Regions from separate parts of the Mesorhizobium sp. M7A.F.Ca.CA.004.06.1.1 genome, predicted to be linked through region 4. Evidence: predicted binding sites of a transcription regulator. Region 4 holds the regulator's gene; each other region holds the start of a gene.
The links. The regulator PhoB, encoded in region 4, activates phosphate uptake and scavenging genes when phosphate is short. The targets are predictions, from matches to a motif close to TGTCATNNANCTGTCAT.

Region 1 (5,336 bases), on a different contig from region 4:
TTCTGAAAAACCTCCGGCCCTCCGTTCAGCCCCCAGCAAGGACCGGCAGATTGCGGGCGTCTATACAGCAATCCGGCCGCAAAGCAAGCGCAAGCGGCATTCCCGTGTGTCATAGCCGATGATCGGGGAGCAGCAACGGTCGGAGTTGTGGTTTCCGGCAACCACGTCTTAACCACACCAGCAGGTTGTGTGGAGTTGAAGCCTGGCCATCAACGGTCGATTCATCATCGAAGGCGCAAAAGCCCGGACAACCGCGCAAAAGCGGCAAGCATTTCCGGGGGTAAGGATGCTTTTCAACAAATTCTGGCGCTCGAAGAGCGGCAATTTCACGCTTGTGCTGGGACTGGGTTTGCCGGTCATCCTGACGGCAGTCGCTTTCGCAACCGATATCTCGACCCTTATGCGAGCCAAGAGCAATCTGCAGAACGCTCTTGATTCGGCAAATCTTGCTTCTTCGCACCTTGGCGATCTCGACATCACCCGCAATGACGCTTTCAACCGCTATTTCCAGGCCAACATCGTCGGTCATGGCGAACTCGGCAATGCGCAGGCGACGCTGACTGTCGATAAGGGCGTCAACTTCGTCAAGACAAAGGCGATTGCCTCGGCGGACGTCAATCTCAACTTCGCCTTCCTGTTCGGCGACAGCAAGCACATCGTGGTCGATGCCTCGGCGGTCGAATCGAACAACCAGCTCGAAGTCGTGCTGGTACTGGACAACACCGGCTCGATGGCCGGCGCGCGCATGACGGCACTGAGGACGGCGACAAAATCGTTGCTCGACACGCTCGAAGCGGCGAAATCGCCGACGCGCAAGATCCGCGCCTCGCTGGTTCCTTTCGTAACCGCCGTCAACGTCAATGGCGACGGCTTCGACCCGTCCTGGATCGACATGGACGGCAAGTCCTCAACCAACGGCGTCAATTTTCCCGTCATCGACGGCAAGCGGCCGAACCACATGGCGCTTTTCAAACAGCTCAAGAAGACCGGATGGACCGATGCCGGATGGAATGGCACCGGATGGAAGGGTTGTGTCGAGGCGCGGCCAGGCGCTTACAATATCTCCGACACGCCACCCGACACGGCCAAGCCCGACACGCTGTTCGTGCCGTACTTTGCGCCGGATGATCCCGAAGACGCCCAAAAGCCGTCTGGCTCCTATGGCAATTCGGATAAATACTACAACAACTCCTATCTCAACGATGTCAGCGACAAAACCAGGCTTGCCCAGTCGGGCATCAACATCCTGGGCATCGATCTCAGCAACCTGCTCGGCAATCTCATCGAACTTCTGTCGCCCGATGACAGGGCTGCCAGGGAAAAGATTGCCAAATATGTTGCGCCCGCCAAGGAACTCATAACCGAGATCGGCTCTCCCATCACTATCGGTCCGAACCGTGCGTGTCCGACCCCGGTGGTCCCCCTGACCGACGATTTCGACAAGCTGCGCAAGGCTGCCAGTCAGATGACCGAGTGGAACGGTTCGGGCACCAACGTCTCCGAGGGCCTGTCATGGGGTATGCGGGTGCTGTCGCCCGCCGCGCCCTACACCGATGGGGCGCCGTGGAAGACGCCCGGCATCAGCAAGATCGTGCTGTTGCTCACCGACGGCGAGAACGTCGTCTATGGCGCCAGCCAACAGCCGACGAAATCTGACTACACATCATATGGTTATCTGGCCGGCGGCCGTTTCGGATCAGATAACCAGACGACCGCTGCGCGCAATGTCGACGGCTGGACCAAAAACGTCTGCACGCAATTGAAGAACGAGGGCGTGCAAATCTACACCATGGTGCTGCAATCCGACACCGCAGCCAACCGCGCGCTTTACAGCGCCTGCGCTTCTGATCCGAGCGGCTATTATGCAGTCAACGATCCGACCAAATTGCCGGACGTTTTCCAGCAGATCGCCAACAAGTTCTCGAAGCTGCAATTGACGAACTGAACGCGCGATCCGACACAGACGAGCCTGAGGGATCGTTGGGCTCAACTCGTATGGGCGACAACCTTGTCCTTGTCGACCGTTTCGGGGAAGAAGTCAGGCGCTGCCTGACGCTTGCCGAACATCATATCGTACTGCAGCAGGCGGAAATCGCGGATCGCCGGATCGATCTCCTTCTGCCGCGCCCAATCGGGCGTGGCTTCGCCAGCCGGCGTCAGCAGAAGATTGCGGTCGACGACACGGTAGCGTTCGCTCATCTCGCCCAGGAAGCCGGTGTAGTAGGGATGGCTGATTCCGGCCGTTTTCAGGATATGATAGGGCAGGAAGGCTGGGCTGACGGCACCCATCTGCTCAGCCGGCCCGGTGCGGTTCGACCAGATGACCAGCGGCGTCTCGTGATGCTCGAGAGCAGCCTCGGGCGACGCTTCCTTGCGCGGCGCGACATTGTCCTTGAGGAAGCCGGTTTCGACATAGACCGGCCCCAGCGGCGGCAGATGGTCGCCGAAGAAGGCGATTACGGTGGGGCGGGAGCGTTTCTTGGCCCATTCGACGAGGCGTTCGAGGCCGCGATCGGCATCGGCTGAGCCCTCGGCGTAGCTGAGTAGCGATTCGCGCGCCCACTGGCTGATCGGCGCCTGCACCCTATGCGTGGGATTGTAATAGCGGTTCGGCTCGTAGGGACCGTGGTTTTGCAGGCTGACCGCAAAGAAGAACACCGGCTCGTCGCTGGCGTCGGCCTCGCTGATGATCTCGTCGGTCATCGCCGCATCCGATGCCAGTGGCCCGCGCTTTTGCATTGGCGGCAGCGTCTCTTCCGACATGAAATCGTTGAAGCCGAAATCGGCATAGACCGCGCCACGGTTCCAGAACCAGTTGGTGCCGGGATGGATGGCGCGCGCCCGGTAACCCTGGCTCTTCAGGAAGGTCGCGAGCGAAGGCGTCGGCGTGCGCACATATTGCTGATAGGGGATGCTGCCTGCCGGCAGGAACGCGTTGGAGAAGCCGGTCAGCGCCTCGAACTCGATATTGGCGGTCATGCCGCCGAACTCCGGCGAGAACATCGAGCCCGAGCGCAGCGCCCGCACATTGGGGATTGGATCTGGCGTGATGGTGACGCCAGGCAACTTGGTCGGATCCCAGAAGGATTCGCTCATGACGATGATGATGTCCGGCTTCTCGGCCGGCACCGAGGCGGTCACATCAGGCCTGGCTATCGCTGCGATCGCCTTGTCGGAATAGCCCGGCGGCGCCGAGACATGCGCCATCGGCACGTTGAGGGCAAAGGCCAGCGCAAAGCCGTTGGAGGCATAGTTTTCCTTCTGGTCCCACATGATCGGGATGATCTGCAGCCGATCCCTGGTCCAGGAGAAGGTGGCGTAGTCCATGATCGAAACGAAGAAGGCGAGCAGCGGCACTGCCAGCGTCAGCCGCGCAAGGCGCCCCTTGCGGCTGAGTGCGGGAACCTTGCGGCGCCATAGCCGCCAGCCGTAGACGAGCAGCGACAGGCCGGCGACGATGCCGACGACCATGGCAAGCGCGGTCATCGGCCGTTCGCGTACCAAAAGCGGCAGCAGCGCGAAGATCTGGCGGGCATAGAGGAAATCGGTCGGATAGAGCGGATCGCCGAGATAGTGCGACTTCTGGTGACCGACGAAAGCAAGCGACAAGGTCAGCGGCGCGACGATCATCAGGCTCTGGTGGCTGCGGCCGAGCACCGCATCGAAGCCGATCAGGAGCAGCGCAAACACGACGATGGTGGTCCAGCCCGGCTTGAACGGCTGCAGGAAGAAGGAGATGGTTCCGGCAAAGTCGCCGCGCACGATCAGTTCGATGGCAAACACCAGGATAGCGGCAATCGCCAGGCTGATCAGCCCATAGCGCACGACCGGCCATCTCCTGCCCGGCAGATAGCCGGTGGAGGGGTCGTCTTCCAGGAACTGTGGCGCGGCCTTGCCGGTGCGTTTGTAACTCTTTGCCACTTTAACTTCCCCACCCAGCGACAAGCGCGTCACTCGATTGTCATGGAATTGTCACGCAAAGCTAGCGCCTGTAACGGAAATAAGAAGAGCCAGCAAACGAATCGTGAGCGGTTTTCATCAGGAGTGATCGCCAAAAACCCTTTCGCAACAGGCACTCGGCGGACGAGGCTGCCCTCGGGCAGGGTCGAACCGGGCTTGACTTGGCGCCCCGCCATGCGTCACAGGCAAGAAAAACCGTCTTCAGGCAAGCAAAACCAGCCCTTGGGAGCCCTCGCATGGCCGTTGCATTCACCTTTCCCGGACAAGGCAGCCAGGCGGTCGGCATGGGCAAGGATCTCGCCGACGCCTTCCCCGAAGCGCGCAGGGTCTTCCAGGAAGTCGACGATGCGCTCGGCGAAAATCTGTCGGAGCTGATCTGGGAAGGGCCGGAAGAGACGTTGACGCTGACCGCCAACGCGCAGCCGGCGCTGATGGCGGTGTCGCTGGCCGCGATCCGGGCGCTGGAATCGCGCGGCTTCTCGCTGAAAGGCAAGATCGCCTATGTCGCCGGTCATTCGCTGGGCGAATATTCGGCGTTTGCCGCTGCCGGCTTCGTTTCGGTTGCCGATGCCGCCCGGTTGCTGCGCATACGCGGCAATGCCATGCAGGCGGCGGTGCCGGCCGGCGAGGGCGCCATGGCGGCGATCATCGGATTGGAACATGCCGATGTCGAAGCCGCTTGCGCGGAAGCCGCCAAAGGCTCTGTCTGCCAGATCGCCAACGACAATGGCGGTGGCCAACTGGTCATCTCCGGCGCCAAGGCCGCGGTCGAACTGGCCGCGAAACTGTGCACCGAGAAAGGCGCCAAACGCGCGCTGATGCTGCAGGTGTCCGCGCCCTTCCATTCCGCGCTGATGGCGCCGGCCGCGAACGTCATGCGCGAAGCCCTGGCCGGCGTGGCAAAGAACGCGCCGGTGGTTCCCGTCCTCTCCAATGTTACGGTCAGCCCGACCAGCGATCCAGACGAGATCGCCCGCCGCCTGGTCGAACAGATAACCGGCCGCGTGCGTTGGCGCGAGACGGTGGAATGGTTCGGCGCAAACGGCGTCACCACGCTTTACGAGATCGGCGCCGGCAAGGTGCTTTCAGGATTGGCGCGGCGCATCAACCGCGATGTCGCCACCGCGTCGGTCGGCACCGCGGCTGACGTCGAGGCGGCCATGGCGGCGCTTGCATAAAGCGTCATTTGATCCCATCCCTGTAAAGGGTGTTCTCTTCTCAATCAGGAGACAAAAATGTTCGAATTGACTGGCCGCAAGGCGCTCGTCACCGGCGCATCCGGCGGCATCGGCGAGGCGATCGCCAGGATGTTGCATGCGCAGGGCGCGATCGTCGGCCTGCATGGCACCCGCGTCGAGAAACTGGAAGCGCTGGCT
Region 2 (5,336 bases), on a different contig from region 4:
AACACGCCGGCCAGGATCAATCCGAGCGGACCGAGCGGCAGGGCGATGAGCCCGTTGCCGAGCGTGGTGCCGATGTTGGCGCCCATGATCACGCTGATCGCCGGCCGCAGGGCGATGACACCGGCATTGACCAGCCCGACGACCATGACGCTCATCGCCGTCGACGACTGGATGACGCCGGTGATCAGCGTTCCCGCCAGCACGCCTTTGACCGGCGTACCGGCTGCCTTGGCGAGAAAGTCGCGCATCCGGTTGACCGACAGCGCCTGGATGCCGTTTGCCATGAAATCCAGACCGAGCATGAAGATGCCCAAGCCGCCGATCACCGGCACGAGGATGTCCTTGAAGATATCTATGTCCATTTCAGGCAGTCCCCAACAAGTCGCCACGACGACGCGGTATGAAGTTCAGTTGCTGCGCAAGGCAGCTTCGTTCGGGTCAGTTTCCGACCGGCAATTGCCTTGCCCAATACTGTTCGATCTGGCCAATGAGCGCTTTCGGCAGCGGCACATAGCCGAGTGCGGTGGCGTCGCCGGCACCTTGCGCGAAGGCGAGCCGGAAAAGATCATGCACGCGGCGATAGCGATGTTCCGAACGCCCCGAGACCTGGACAACGGCGAACACCGCCGTGCTGATCGGGTACGCACCATCTCCGCTGCGATTGGTGAGGGAGGCGAAGAAGTCGGTCGTTTCCCCCCAGGCGACGGAGGTGGCCGCTGCTTGCACGCCCTGCGGGTCCGGTTTGACGAACTTGCCGGATTTGTTCTGGACCGCTGCGAAGGGAAGGCCGGCGCGAAGAACCTGGCCGTATTCGGCGTAGGCAATCGCCCCCTTGCTCGCAGCCACGGCACGAAGAAGCGCTTGCGTACCTTCCGCGCCTGTCCCGAGCGGCCAGTCGATCAGAGTGTCGGCTCCAAGCTTCGTCTTCCAGTCTTCGCTTGTCGATGACAGAAACTCGGTGAAGACATAGGTTGAGCCCGAACCGTCCTGCCGGTGGATGACGCCGATGGCGAGATCGGGAAGGGCTATGTCGGGATTGAGCACCCTTATCGCAGGATCGGACCAGGACTTTATCTTGCCCAGATAGATGTCGGCGATCACCGGGCCGGAGAGGCGCAGACCTTGCTCCGGCAGGCCATCGAGATTGGCGACCACCGCGATCCCGCCCATGACGATCGGAAATTGCTGCTGGCCGTTCCTGGCGAGATCATCAGCCGGCACGGGAACATCCGTGGCGGCGAAATCCAGTTCGGGCTGCGCAAGCCGCATCAGGCCGGCAAGGGATCCGACCGGTTCATAATCGACGGTCCAGTCCAGCGTGAAGAAGTCGCCGCCGTCGGCGCGTGCAGCCTTGTATGTCGTTGCCCACTTGCCGATGATCGGCGCGGCCAGTGTCGACCCCGCACCGCGAATGGGCTCAGCCCGCGCAGCGGATCCGATCATGGCCCCGATGATTGCAAGGGCGAGCGCAGCTGCCGCCCCCGAAATCGTCGGCCGTGCACCGCGCAATAAAGCTAAACCTGCTGACAACATAAATTGAATCCCAACTATACTGCCGCCGCTATGCAGGCGCGCATCAATGGCCATACGCCTGCGAAATGAGGCGTCAGCTGAAAACAAGATCGCTGTTGTCTTGTATTAATTCTTCTTAACGGTTGGATGACAGTGGGTCCCGGCGGAAAAGCTTTTCGACTATTCCGAAGACCTTTCGACTGCAAAACCTGAGCAAAAAGCCGCATCGCCTGAAAGTCGGCCGGGCGGGAAAGGTCATCCCATCCCGTTCCGGGATGGAAGAGGCTCTAACTGGCGAGTTTTCCGCCCCGCATCGGCCGCGGTGCGCCGGTCGTGCTCGGAAAACTGATTGGCAGGCCGCGCAGCACGCGCACCGCGAGGAAGGCAAAACACTCCGCCTCGACCGCATCGCCGCTCCAGCCGAGGCTCTCGGCCTGCACCACTTCGACGCCGGCACGGCTGGTCAGCATCGCCATCATGGTCGGGTTGTGGCGGCCGCCGCCGCTGACCACCAGTTTTTTAGGACGGCTTGGTAAGAGGTCGAGTGCCTTGCCGACGGCTCCAGCGGTGAAGGCGGTCAGCAGTGCCGCGCCATCCTCCGCATCCAGCCCGTCCGCCATGGCGGCGCCGAAGTCGAAACGGTCCAGCGATTTGGGATAGGGCTTGGTGAGATAGGGGTGCTGCAGCAGCTTGGCCAGCCGCGCCTCGTCCACCTTGCCCGCACCGCCGAGCGCGCCGTCGCGGTCCATCTCGCCGAGCCCCTTCGACTTGATGAAATCGTTCAGCGGCGCGTTGGCGGGGCCGGTGTCGAAGGCAACGACATTGTCGGCGCCATCCCACCAGGTGATGTTGGCGACGCCGCCGAGATTGAGTACGGCCACCTCGCCATTGGCGCCGGCGCCGCGCATCAACGCGGTGTGATAGACCGCGGCCAGCGGCGCGCCTTGCCCCCCGGCGCGCATGTCGGCCGAGCGGAAATCGTAAGCGACCTTGGTACCCAATATGGCATGCATCAGCTCACCATCGCCGAGTTGCCTTGTCTGGCCCAGCCGTCCAACCTGCGGCGCGCGATGCAGAACGGTCTGGCCGTGAAAACCGACGACGCCGATATCGGCCATCGTCATGCCATAGCCTTCGACCAATTCCTTGACGGCTGCTGACTGGGCACGCGTCAGGGCTTCCTCCGCGGTGCGGAAGATCGCCGGCTCCGGCCCGTCAAAGTTCCACGCCCGCGCCTCCGTCAGCGTCTCTTCCAGCAGGGAGCGGATCGACGGAGGATAGGGCATCAGCCGATAGGTGCCGAAATCCTCGATACGTTCGCCGTCGGTCTTGATCAGCGCGACGTCGATGTTGCCGTCCAGCACCGTGCCGGTCATCAGGCCGACGGCCCAGATTGGTTCCATAATCGTTTCCTTGTTGAGCATAATCTTTTCCGAAAACCGTTTCCCACTTTTCGGGACCACGCTCCAGTCCCATTGATGAGATCGCCGACAGCTTTACGAAACCTGACGATTCTACCGCCAAAATGTTGGTCTAATGAATCCGGGCGGCGGGCAAGGTCCAAGCCTTGTCCCTTTCGAAGTGGCGGTCTCGGTGCTGAAGGCCGAGCGGCTTTCGTAGCTCCACAGGCGATATTGGACCGCGCAACGTCGTTTCTGCAGCCCGTCTGGTTCAACAGCCAACGAGATGCCACCTCTTGCCTGTCAGCCCCGAAGGCGCGACCTTGTCTGGTCTGGCGAACGCTTCCGCCGAAATCCGCAAGGGAGAGAAAATCATGACCTCATCCAATGTGGCCGTTATTGCAGGCGCGGGCGCTGGTCTGAGCGCCTCGCTTGCGCGCCTTCTCACCCGGGAAGGCTTTCGCGTGGTTCTGGCCGCCCGTAACGTCGAGAAGCTCAGCGCTCTGATCGGCGAAACCGGTGCTCTGGCCGTTGAGACGGATGTCGCCGACGCTGCGTCCGTCGCCAGGCTGTTCGACACCGCCGACAAGGCCGGCACGCTGGCGCTCGTGGTGTTCAACGCCAGCGCACGCACACGCGGCCCGATCGCCGAGCTCGATGCGGAAGCGGTCAAACAGGCATTGCTGGTCGGCGCCTATGGCGGCTTCCTGGTCGGCCAGCAGGCGGCGCGCCGGCTGCTTGTCCGGGGATCCGGTTCGATCCTGTTCACCGGCGCCACTGCCAGTGTGAAGGGCTTTCCCGGCTCGGCCGGCTTTGCCATGCCGAAATTCGGCCTGCGCGGCCTGGCGCAGTCCATGGCCCGCGAACTCGCCCCGCAGAACATCCACGTCGCCCATTTCATTATCGACGGCCAGATCGCGCCGCCCGGACAGGCAGCCGATCCCGACCTACAGGACCGCCGCCTGTCGCCGGACGCTATCGCCGAGGCCTATCTCGCGGTCCATCGCCAGCATCGCAGCGCCTGGAGCTCGGAGCTTGAGTTACGGCCTTGGGTCGAGACGTTTTGACAATCCAGACGATCGCCCGGCGGGAAGCAACGCGATCCTTCCGCTTTTCCTAATATATTAGGCAATGCTGATATTTTGTGGCGCTAAGCTGCTTGTCCGATACATAAAAAGGCTCAGTGTAATATACACGTTTGTTTAACGCGGGTTGTGCATGTTGCAGCTTTCCCGGGTTAATTGAGAACGCGCATGTCGGTTACACGTCGTACACTGCTTGCGGCCGGGAGCGGCGGGTTGCTGATCTCGCAAGCCCGCGCAGCCAGCACTCCGGGACAGCAGGCGGAGAACGCCCCTCAACCTATCGCGAGCGGCGATGCATTGCGCATCGCAATGCCGGCCTTCGCTTCCAATCCGTTCTTTCCGGCCGACGGATCGGGGGACGATGGCATAGACATGGAGTTGGCCCACGGCATCGCCGCGGCGCTTGGCGTCGAGCCGGTATTCGACCGATCCGCCGCAACGTTCGACGATATCGTCAGTCAGGTCAGTTCCGGACAGGCCGACATGGCGATTGGCAAGCTCAGCCGGACGCTTCAGCGCGGCCGGTCGATCATCTATTCCCGCCCCTACGCCATGCTGCGGCAAGGGCTGATCGCCAACCGCCTCAACCTGGCGCGTATCGCGCAAGGCAAACCGGCCGAACAGATCGTCCGTGATTTCTCAGGCGATCTTGGCGTGATCGAGGGCTCTTCATTCGCCACCTATGCGGCCACGACCTTCCCGCATGCGCAAATCCACCGCCTGGCAAGCTGGGATCTGATCATCGATGCGATCCGAAACGGGACGATCGACATGGCCTATCGCGATGATTTCGAGATCAAGAAGCTGATGGTCGACGATCCGTCGATGACGGTTGTCGCGCGCTCGATCACGCTGACCGACAAGGTCGATACGATCGCAGTCGGCGTGCGGCCCGACAATCCGCACCTCGCGGCCTTTGTCGATCTCTATCTCGATCTCGCGCGGGGTCAGCAGATTCTCAACACGGATGAGATCATCGCCCGCTATCGCCTGGGGAGCAAAGCCTGACATGGCCATCTCCGAGGTAGCCGGACCCCTGCCTTTCGACTGGCGCCTCGCGGCAAGGCGTATCCTGCGCTCGCCCGTGACGACGATTGTGATGATTGCTGCAGGGATATTGTGCGGCCTCTATTATCCAGACTTTGCCCATGCGATCAGCCCTGTCGCACAGCTCTACCTGAATTTCCTCAAGATGGTCGTCCTGCCCTATTTGGTCTCGTCGGTCATCTTCTCCATCACGGCAATGGTCCAGGATCCCAAATCGGTCCGCTACCTCGGCAAGGTGGGTATGGCCGTGCTGGTCGTGTCGTTCCTGAGCGTGCTGGTGAGCGGCACCCTG
Region 3 (5,336 bases), on a different contig from region 4:
TCAGTGACGTCGAAGCGATTGTCTCTTACAAGAGACGTGTGTATCCTGTACAGGACAGATACTAACACCGGGAATCAACAATGCAAGATGGCAATGCCTCGGCACTTTCAGCCGGCGAGAAGATTTCGGGCTCCCGTGAAAAGGGGCTCAACCGGGTGCTCGAGATTCTGGAGTTTCTTCACACGACCCAGCGCGCGATCGGCATTGGCGACCTTGCCAAGGGCGTGCACGCGCCCCGTTCGACGACCTATACGCTGGTGCGGTCGCTGGTCGATGCGGGACTGCTGGAAATGGAAGGCGACGGCAATCGCGTCTATTTCGGCAAGAAGCTCTATCTCTACGGAATGGACTATGTGCGGGGCAACGACCTGTTGAGGCGGGGGCGCCAGGAGGTCGACAATCTGTCGCGCGAGACCGGCGAGACTTCCGAACTGTGCATGCTGCAGAGCGGCCGCTATACGATCGTCCATGCGAGTCCCGGCACCAGGCCGTTCCGCATCAGTTCCGCCACCGGCTTGCAGATACCGCTGCCCTGGACGGCCTCGGGGCGGCTGCTTCTGGCGGGGCTGGAGAAGGCTGAGATCGAAGGCATGGTGTCGGACGACGATCTCGTGCTGCCCGACGGGCGCAAACTGCGGCTCGACGATTTCGTCGCCGACATCGCAAAAGCGCAGGTCACCGGCTATTGCGTCACTTCGGGCCTTGTCGATGCCTATACGAAGTGCCTTGCCGCGCCGGTGTTTTCAGCGCCGGGCAAGGTCGAGGCGACCATGTGCCTGGTGGTCCCCATCGATACGTCCGAGGAGCGGACCGGCGAACTTATCGGCCTGCTGCGTGATCGTGCCGCGAGACTTTCGATCGCAGCCTAGGCATGCGAACGAGCGAATGCCAGTTCATGCAATAATGTCGGGAATGATCTTGTCTTCCAGCGCCATCAGCCGATCCTTGAGGAACAGCTTCTTCTTCTTCATGCGCTGGATCTGCAGCGGATCGCAGGCCATGGCGATCATCGCGTTGATGGCGGCATCGAAATCGGCGTGTTCCTGCTTCAGGCGGGAAAATTCGAGGCGAATATCGGCCTGTTCCTGATCGGACATTCTCTACCGTCTGCACGTCTGCGGCGCCCAAAACTGGGCCTGATTGGGCGGGACCGGGTGTTTTGTCACCGGCGTGCAGCCCATATCACATTTCAAGGTGTCGTGGAATGCTACCACGGATCATTCGACATCGCCCGCGGAAGGTGACACACTGTCACCGTGCCGTCACAGAAGCGAACCTGCGGTGGACGCGCCGTGACGGTTGCAATCGAGGAAAACCATGAAAGGGAGAACCAATCATGTCTCTTGCATCCCATCTTGATGAGTTGCAGCGGAAACACGGCGACATCGAACGTGAAATCGATGACGCGATGAATCATCCATCGGTCGACGACCTCGAAATCGTGAATCTCAAGCGACGCAAGCTGGCACTCAAGGACGAGATTGAAAAACTAAGAGGCAAACCGACCACGCATTGACGCCCTCCTGACATAGCCGCCCAATATCCGCGGCCTCTTTTCCCGGCGGCACCCCGCCGCCGGCGTGGAGGGTTTTGATTTTCCAGCACCGGTCTGTCAGCCGAAGCTGGACTTGCACCCGGCTCAATCTCCGCTTCGGCCGTCGCCCGTTTCGCCAGATCATCGATTGTTTCTGGTCGCCGGCGGCGGGCGATTCCGGCCAGTGGCGACCTGTCGCCATTGACAAGCCATCTTTGCTCCTCCACCTCATGCCCGGACCTCAGCGCATCGGCCCGGGGCGTCGTTGTGCGTCCATGCAGGACACAAGATGCTCCAGAGACAAAAGGCTGCCGGCATGACCGGATATTTTTCCTCTCCTTTCCCCCGCCGCACGTCGGTCGGCGTCGATGTCGGCGGCGTGGTCGTCGGCGGCGGCGCGCCCGTTATCGTCCAATCGATGACCAACACCGATACGGCCGATATCGACCAGACGGTTGCGCAGGTCGCAGCGCTGCACCGGGCCGGCTCGGAGATCGTGCGCATCACCGTCGATCGCGACGAGAGCGCCGCCGCCGTGCCGCGCATTCATGAGCGGCTTCAGCGGCTTGGTATCAACGTGCCGCTGGTCGGCGATTTCCACTATATCGGCCACAAGCTTTTGGCCGATCATCCGGCCTGCGCCGAGGCGCTGGCCAAATACCGCATCAATCCGGGCAATGTCGGCTTCAAGGACAAGAAGGACCGCCAGTTCGCCGATATCGTCGAGATGGCGATCAGGCATGACAAGCCGGTGCGCATCGGTGTCAACTGGGGCTCGCTCGACCAGGAGCTTTTGACCCGGCTGATGGACGACAACCAGGACAAGGGTTTTCCGCTGACCGCGCAGGAGGTGATGCGCGAGGCGATCGTGCAGTCGGCGATCCTGTCGGCCGAGATGGCGGAAGAGATCGGCCTTGGCCGCGAGAAAATCATCCTGTCGGCCAAGGTCAGCGGCGTGCAGGACCTGATCGCCGTCTATACCGAGCTCGCCACCCGCTCCAATCATGCGCTGCATCTCGGCCTGACCGAAGCCGGCATGGGCTCGAAGGGCATCGTCGCTTCGTCGGCCGCCATGGGCATCCTGCTCCAGCAAGGCATCGGCGACACCATCCGCATCTCGCTGACACCGGAGCCGAACGGCGACCGCACGCGCGAGGTGCAGGTGTCACAGGAATTGCTGCAAACCATGGGGTTCAGGCAGTTCGTGCCGATTGTTGCCGCTTGCCCCGGCTGCGGCCGCACCACCTCCACCGTGTTCCAGGAACTCGCCCAGAACATCCAGGCCGATCTCAGGAAGAACATGCCCGTGTGGCGCGACAAATACCCCGGCGTCGAGAACCTCAAGGTCGCGGTGATGGGTTGCATCGTCAACGGCCCTGGCGAGTCCAAGCATGCCGACATCGGCATTTCGCTGCCCGGCACGGGCGAAATGCCGACGGCGCCTGTCTTCGTCGACGGCAAAAAGGCGGCGACGCTGCGCGGGCCGTCGATCGCCGCGGATTTCGAGAAAATGGTCGCCGACTATATCGAGCAACGGTTCGGTCGCGGCAAGGCCGCGGCCGAGTAGAACCGATGCAGCGTTTCCTTTGGGCAGCGCTGATCCTGCTGTACGGGCTGACCTGGTCGACCCTTGTGCAGGCCGATCCGCCGCAATCCGCCAAGCAGCGGCTGATCGACAAGGTCTGCAATCTGATCCAGGCGCATGCCGACCAGAACGGCCTGTCCAGGGATTTCTTCGCCCGGCTGATCTGGAAGGAAAGCCGTTTCGATCCCAACGCCGTCAGTCCGGTCGGTGCCGAAGGCATTGCCCAGTTCATGCCGGGCACCGCCAAGATGCGCGGGCTCGCCAATTCCTTCGACATCAACCAGGCGATTCCGGCTTCGGCCAGATATCTGGCCGAAATGAAAACCGGCTACGGCAATCTCGGCCTGGCCGCCGCCGCCTACAATGCCGGCGAGAGCCGGGTGTCGCGCTGGCTCAGCTCCGGCGGTTTCCTGCCGATGGAAACCGAAAGCTATGTCTTAGACATCATGGGCGAACCAGCCGACAAGTTCACCGACCGGGCCTATGCCGGAAGGGTCGAGCCGCTCGACGCAAAGACGGATTTTGCCGTCGCTTGCCGAAAACTGCCGGTGATCATGTCGCGGACGGTGGCCATGGCTTCGATCAACATAAAGCCATGGGGCATCCAAGTGGCCGGCAATTTTCGCCGCAGCGCCGCGATCAACCAGTGGGTCAGGGTAAGGAGCCGGTTCCCGGCCCTGCTCAACGGGCATGATCCGGTGGTCAGCCGGGTGCGCACGCCGATCGGCCGGCGCGGCATCTACGCGGTCAGGATCGGTGTCGACCGCCGCGCCGATGCCAACGTTATTTGCCAGAAATTGCAAAGTGTCGGTGGGGCGTGCGTGGTGGTGCGCAACCGGTAATTTGGCCGCTGCCGGCATGGTGTTTGTCCGAGAGAGGCATTTAAAAGCGATAGCCGTGACGTCGCATCCAGCAAAGATTTCAGCTATAGCGGCCGCCATCCTTACTGGGCGGCGGCCCTGTCTTTGACGAGCAGCATGGGCCTCAACATGTTCGATGGATACATCATCTGCGGCACGCCGAGGACCGGTAGCACGCTGCTGTGCAAGCTTCTGGCATCCACGAAGACGACTGGCGATCCGCACTCATTCTATCGGCGGCAGGATGTGCTGGAGTGGGCTGAAGAGTGGAAGCTGCCCGATCGCGACACGATGAGTGAGCTCGACTTCAATGTCGCCTATCTCAACGCGGCGATCGCTGCCGGCAAGGGTGGGACCGGCCTCTTCGGCCTTCGCTTGATGCGCGAAAATCTGGATGAACTCTCGGCAACCCTCGACCGGATTTTCCCGAAACTGCAGTCGGACAGAGCGCGTCTTGAAAAGGCCTTTGGCCGCGTCCTCTACATACACCTCTCGCGGGAGAACAAGCTCGCGCAGGCTGTCTCCCTGATCAAGGCGGAGCAGACCGGTCTTTGGCATATCGCTCCCGATGGCACCGAGATCGAAAGGGTCGCACCGCCGAAAGAGCCCCAATATGATTTCGAGCGTATCAAACGAGAGGTCACGGAACTCGAGACCTATGACGCGGCCTGGAACATTTGGTTCGCAGAGCAAGGCATATCCCCGCTGCGCGTCGGCTATGAGCGCCTTTCAGGCAATCCGGCTGCGACGTTGCTAGGCATCTGCGAAGCCCTGGGAGTCCCAGCACCTGACGAGGAGGATGTAAGCCCCGGCGTTGCAAAGCTTGCTGACGCGACAAGCCTCGACTGGATGCGCCGCTATCGTCTGGAGGCTGCCGCCGTCTGACGCATCCTCATGGATGCAGTCAGGCGGTCTTGGCCACGACGGTCTCGCTGAGCCAGGTGCCGATCTTGGTGCCTAGGCGGTCGGGCGAAACGGGCTTCGGCAGATAGTCGTCCATGCCTGAATCGATGCACTTGTCGCGATCGCCCTTCAGCGCGTGCGCGGTGACGCCGATGATCGGGATGTGGGCGCCCGTCGAGACCTCCATCGCCCGGATGGCGCGGGTCGCCTCGTAGCCGTTCATTTCGGGCATCGAAACGTCCATCAGGATCAGCTTGGGGCGCAGCGCCCGGTACATTTCGACCGCCGTGCGGCCATTGCCGGCGATACGGTAGCTCAAGCCCAACCCATTGAGGATCTGGCCGAAGACCAACTGGTTCACGTCATTGTCCTCGGCAATGAGGATGTCGATCGGTCCGTTCGGCGCGGTTGTCGATTCCGGCGCTGCCGCGACCGGCATTGCCGGGCCGCGGAT
Region 4 (5,336 bases):
TGATCGGCCCCTCCGGCTGCGGCAAGTCGACCTTCCTGCGTTGCCTCAACCGCATGAACGACACCATCGATTCCGCGCGGGTAACCGGCAAGATAACGCTCGACGAAGAAGACATCTACGACAAGAACATCGATGTCGTCGAACTCAGGGCGCGCGTCGGCATGGTGTTTCAGAAACCCAATCCGTTCCCCAAGTCGATCTACGAGAACGTCGCCTATGGCCCGCGCATCCACGGATTGGCCAAGCGCAAGGCCGACATGGATCAGATCGTCGAGTCGAGCTTGAAGAAGGCGGCGATCTGGAACGAGGTGAAGGACCGTTTGCAGGAACCTGGCACGGGTCTTTCCGGTGGCCAGCAACAGCGTCTGTGCATTGCACGCGCCATCGCCGTGTCACCCGAGGTGATCCTGATGGACGAACCGTGTTCGGCGCTCGACCCGATCGCCACTGCTCGCGTCGAGGAACTGATCGACGAACTGCGCCAGAACTATACGATCGTCATCGTCACCCATTCGATGCAGCAGGCAGCGCGCGTGTCGCAGCGCACCGCGATGTTCCATCTAGGCTATCTGGTCGAGGAGGGCGCCACCGACAAGATGTTCACCACCCCCGACGACAAACGCACCCAGGACTACATCACCGGCCGGTTCGGCTGAGCTCAGGCATATGAGGGACGAAGATCATGGGTGAACATACCGTTGCATCTTTCGATGAGGATCTGGAGCAGATCAGCCAGCTGATCCGCGACATGGGCGATCTCGCCCGCTCGATGGTCAGTGGCTCGACCAAGGCTTTGCTCAATTCGGACAATGCGCTGGCGCAGCGCGTGGTTTCCGACGATGCGATCATGGATGCCCGCCAGCGCGAGCTGGACGATCGCGCCATCACGCTGATCGCCAAGCGCCAGCCAATGGCCAACGATCTGCGTGCGGTGGTCGGTTCGATCCGCATGGCCGGCGACCTCGAGCGCATCGGCGACCTTGCCAAGAACATCGCCAAGCGCGTCGGCACTGTCGGGCTGAGCGTCACGCCGCACGATCTTTCGCATTCGATCGACGCGATGGCGCAGCTGGTGCTGATCCAGGTGCAGGGGGTCGTCGACGAGTATGCCGCCGCTGACGCGGCAGCGCTTGCCACGCTCAGAAACAATGATGAACGCATCGACGTCAAATACACCTCGGTGTTCCGCGAGCTGCTGACCTACATGATGGAAGATCCCCGCAACATCACGGCGTGCACGCACCTGTTGTTTTGCGCCAAGAACCTCGAGCGGATCGGCGACCACGTGACCAACATCGCCGAAAATGCCTACTATGTTTTGACCGGCACGCAGCTGCCAGCCAATCGTCCGAAGCAGGACGAGACGGCAATGTCCGCGCCAGCGGCATAACAAGGGTGACCAGCCGATGATCGCACCACGCATCATGGTGGTGGAGGATGAGGAGCCGCTAGGCGTGCTGCTCCGCTACAATCTTGAATCCGAAGGTTACCAGGTCGAGGTGGTGACGCGCGGCGATGAGGCCGAAATCCGGCTGCAGGAGAACGTTCCCGATCTTCTGGTGCTCGACTGGATGGTGCCTGCGGTTTCGGGCATCGAACTCTGCCGGCGCCTGCGAATGCGTCCCGAGACCGAGCGGCTGCCGATCATCATGCTGACCGCGCGAGGCGAGGAAAGCGACCGCGTGCGCGGCCTGTCGACCGGCGCCGACGACTATCTGGTCAAGCCCTTCTCGACGCCGGAGTTCATGGCCAGGGTCAAGGCGCTGCTGCGCCGGGCCAAGCCGGAAGTGCTGTCCAGCGTGCTAAAGGTCGGCGATATCGTGCTCGATCGCGAGTCGCACCGTGTCTATCGCAAGAAGAGCGAGATCCGGCTTGGGCCGACGGAATTCCGCCTGCTCGAATTCATGATGCGCCATCCAGGCCGCGTGTTCTCGCGCAGCCAGCTGCTCGACAATGTCTGGGGCGAGACGATCTACATCGACGAGCGCACGGTCGACGTGCATGTCGGCCGGCTGCGCAAGGCGGTCAACAATGGCCGTATGCCTGATGTCATCCGCACGATCCGTGGGGCCGGATACGCCATCCGAGAGGACTGAACTCCCTCGTTTGAACTCACGCCACGTTCTTGCCGCCGAAACCGGATCTCGCCTGCACGCCCGGCGCAAAAATCTCCTGATCGACGAAGATCAGCGCCCGCATGGCGCAGCCTTCGCGGATCAGCGGCAGTTCGTTCGGCTCGGTGTCGAAGGAAATCGATTTGGAATGCTGGCCGCCGGCGGTCTGGGCAATCGCTTGCCGCAATGCCGGCTCGATCAGGTCGAAGGCGGCGGCGCTGACACCGACCATGGCGACCGGCGCCGGATCGATCAGCGCGAACAGGCTGCCGAGGCCGTAGCCGAGCGCTTCGCCGGCCTTGCGATAGGCTTCCCGTTCGGGTCCGTCACCTTCGCGGGCCGCGGCAGCCAGGGCGCGCATGTCGGCGTCGCTGACATCGGCGACGGGTTCTGCATCCTCGCCCATCTGCCTGGCGTTGCGCCAGATGGCGTAATTGCCCGCATAGGCTTCGACGCAGCCGCGCCGTCCGCAGCGACATAGCGCGCCGTTCGGCCGATGGATCATGTGGCCGAATTCGCCGCCCGAAGAATGGGTGCCGGTGAACAATTCGCCCTTCAGCACCAGTCCCATGCCGATGCCGTGCGACAAAAGGATAGCGATGAAATCGTCGCGGTAACGATCGGGGTCGCGCCAGCGCAGCGCCACCGCCATCATGTTGCAGTCGTTCTCCATTATGGCAGGGATGCCGAACTCGTCTTCGAATATGTCAGCGAAGGCGATGTCGGTGTGCGGCGTGATCGGCGACCACAGCATGGCGCGGGCACGGGTGTCGGTGATGCCCTGGATGGCCAGCGCGATGCGGGCGATGCTGCGCACGTCCAGGTCGGGATCTGCCAGGCGGCGCCGCACGATGGCCGTGCATTCCCCGATCAGCGACTCGCGCGACATCGTCAGCGTGTCCAGCCGGCGCTGTTCCTCGGATATCACCTGGCCGGCATAGTCGATGACGGCGACGGAGAGGAAGTTCAGCGACAGCACCACGGTCATTACCGCGGCCGCTTCCGGATTGAGACTGAGGCCGACCTGCGGCCGGCCGCGTTTGAGCGAGCCGGCCTCGCTCGGCTTGCTTTCGGTCAGGATGCCTTCGACGATCAGGTCGGATGAAATCGCCGAGATGGTCGAATGGCTGAGGCTTGTGGTCGCGGCGATCTCGGTTCGTGACGGCTGTCCGGCGCGGCGCACTGCCGCGATCACCATGGCGCGGTTGCGGCGGCGCAGATCGTCGTGGCGGATTCCGACCGACATGTTCTTTCATATCCTCCCGGTCGCCGCGGTTCCTCCTGCCCCTGGAACGCTGTCGGTGACGCCGGTAAATACTGGCAGAAGCTGCATGCCGTGTCATTTATTTATTCCGAGACTCGAAAAAAACTCGAAATGACATCAAAATCCATCAGAATCGATGTTGACAGCGTTCGGGCGTTGGCCCAGTATTTTTTCGAGGCTCGAAAAAATAGAGCCTCTGTGCCGGCCCTCGGGTCAGTTTGGTCGCGCCATACGCGGCGCAGGGAGGATAATATGAAAAGATTCACGGCCGCCATCCTGGCGGGTGCCGCCATGTCGCTGACGCTCGCGTCTGTCGCGCAGGCGAAGGACAAGGTTGTCGGCGTTTCGTGGTCCAACTTCCAGGAAGAACGCTGGAAGACCGACGAGGCCGCCATGAAGACGGCGATCGAGGCCGCCGGCGACAAGTACATCTCCGCCGATGCGCAGTCCAATCCCGGCAAGCAGCTTACCGATGTCGAAAGCCTGATCTCGCAGGGCGCTAATTCCCTGATCATCCTGGCGCAGGACGCTTCGGCCATCGGCCCGGCCGTGCAGAAGGCGCTGGACGAAGGCATTCCGGTCGTCGGCTATGACCGGCTGATCGAGAACAAGGACGTCTTCTATCTGACCTTCGACAACAAGGAAGTCGGCCGCATGCAGGCCCGCGAAGTGTTCAAGGTCAAGCCGGAAGGCAACTACGTCTTCATCAAGGGCTCCGGTGCCGATCCCAATGCCGACTTCCTGTTCTCGGGCTCGATGGAAGTGCTCAAGGAAGCCATCGACAGCGGCAAGATCAAGAATGTCGGCGAAGCCTACACGGATGGCTGGCTGCCCGCCAACGCCCAGAAGAACATGGAGCAGTTCCTGACCGCCAACGACAACAAGGTCGACGCGGTGGTCGCGGCCAATGACGGCACTGCCGGTGGCGTCGTCGCGGCGCTGACGGCTCAAGGCTTGGCCGGCACCGTGCCGGTCTCGGGTCAGGACGGCGACCACGCCGCGCTGAACCGCATCGCCCTCGGCACGCAAACCGTGTCGGTGTGGAAGGACGCGCGGGAGCTCGGCAAGAATGCCGCCGAGATCGCCTCGCAACTGGCCGACGGCAAGAAGACGAGCGACATCGCCGGCGCCAAGGACTTCACGACGCCGGGCGGCAACACCGTCAAGTCGCTGTTCCTGACCCCGGTTGCCATCACCAAGGACAATCTCAACGTCGTCATCGACGCCGGCTGGATCAAGAAGGACGAAGTCTGCGCGGGTGTCGCCGCCGGCACCGTGGCGGCCTGCAACTGATCCGTACCACTTTGCAATATCTGAACGCCGCGGCCCAAAAGCCGCGGCGTTTTCTCAAAGAATTCTGTTTCCGCATCATGCGGATAGCTTCTAGGCTGGGCTCCGGCATGCGCGTCAGACGGCCAGCCGGTGGGAGGAAACCATGACCGATACGACGTCAAACCCGCAGACCGATACGGCGCGCGCGTCGGAACTCGGCGCCGTCGCCCGGTTCCTGAAGGCGACCGAGATCGACACCCGCATGCTCGGCATGATCGGCGCGCTGCTGGTTATCTGGATTGGGCTGCATGTCATTTCCAGCCTGCGCCTTGGCGTCAATCCGCTCGATTTCGACAGCCGCACCTTTCTCACGCCGCGCAATCTGTGGAACCTGTCGGTGCAGACATCCGCGGTTGCCATCATGGCCTGCGGCATGGTGCTGGTCATCGTCATGCGCAACATCGACCTGTCGGTCGGTTCCGCCGAGGGCCTGATCGGCATGGTGATGGGATTTGCCCAGGTGCATTTCCTGGTGCGCTTTGTCGGGCTCGAACTCGGCAACCCGTGGATCTGGGTCCTGGCACTGGTCATCGGCCTGGCGCTCGGCCTGTTGATCGGCGCTTTTCAAGGCTTCGTCATCGCCTATCTCGAAGTGCCCGCCTTTATCGTGACGCTGGGCGGCCTGC

Region 1: EN906_RS04570 (LTA synthase family protein) is a predicted target of PhoB. The motif match lies at 3,960-3,976, and genes of this name have one in related genera.
Region 2: pstS (phosphate ABC transporter substrate-binding protein PstS) is a predicted target of PhoB. The motif match lies at 1,649-1,665, and genes of this name have one in related genera.
Region 3: EN906_RS05495 (YdcH family protein) is a predicted target of PhoB. The motif match lies at 1,250-1,266, and genes of this name have one in related genera.

The regions. Positions count from the first base shown of each region.
Region 1 covers NZ_RZPQ01000036.1:10,134-15,469, forward strand. The annotation lists gene EN906_RS04565 (pilus assembly protein) at 287-1,945, shown strand; gene EN906_RS04570 (LTA synthase family protein) at 1,987-3,921, opposite strand; gene fabD (ACP S-malonyltransferase) at 4,197-5,138, shown strand; gene fabG (3-oxoacyl-[acyl-carrier-protein] reductase) at 5,196-5,336, shown strand, end outside.
Region 2 covers NZ_RZPQ01000020.1:14,259-19,594, reverse strand. The annotation lists partial or broken gene EN906_RS03060 (Na/Pi symporter) at 1-362, opposite strand, end outside; gene pstS (phosphate ABC transporter substrate-binding protein PstS) at 439-1,443, opposite strand; gene EN906_RS03050 (anhydro-N-acetylmuramic acid kinase) at 1,800-2,915, opposite strand; gene EN906_RS03045 (SDR family NAD(P)-dependent oxidoreductase) at 3,287-3,979, shown strand; gene EN906_RS03040 (transporter substrate-binding domain-containing protein) at 4,166-5,005, shown strand; gene EN906_RS03035 (cation:dicarboxylase symporter family transporter) at 5,007-5,336, shown strand, end outside.
Region 3 covers NZ_RZPQ01000048.1:805-6,140, reverse strand. The annotation lists gene EN906_RS05505 (IclR family transcriptional regulator) at 81-869, shown strand; gene EN906_RS05500 (DUF465 domain-containing protein) at 894-1,097, opposite strand; gene EN906_RS05495 (YdcH family protein) at 1,337-1,516, shown strand; gene ispG (flavodoxin-dependent (E)-4-hydroxy-3-methylbut-2-enyl-diphosphate synthase) at 1,851-3,101, shown strand; gene EN906_RS05485 (lytic transglycosylase domain-containing protein) at 3,107-3,961, shown strand; gene EN906_RS05480 (Stf0 family sulfotransferase) at 4,085-4,864, shown strand; partial or broken gene EN906_RS05475 (response regulator) at 4,884-5,336, opposite strand, start outside.
Region 4 covers NZ_RZPQ01000136.1:132-5,467, forward strand. The annotation lists gene pstB (phosphate ABC transporter ATP-binding protein PstB) at 1-656, shown strand, start outside; gene phoU (phosphate signaling complex protein PhoU) at 683-1,390, shown strand; gene phoB (phosphate regulon transcriptional regulator PhoB) at 1,407-2,096, shown strand; gene EN906_RS11225 (ROK family protein) at 2,113-3,360, opposite strand; gene xylF (D-xylose ABC transporter substrate-binding protein) at 3,631-4,671, shown strand; gene EN906_RS11235 (sugar ABC transporter permease) at 4,814-5,336, shown strand, end outside.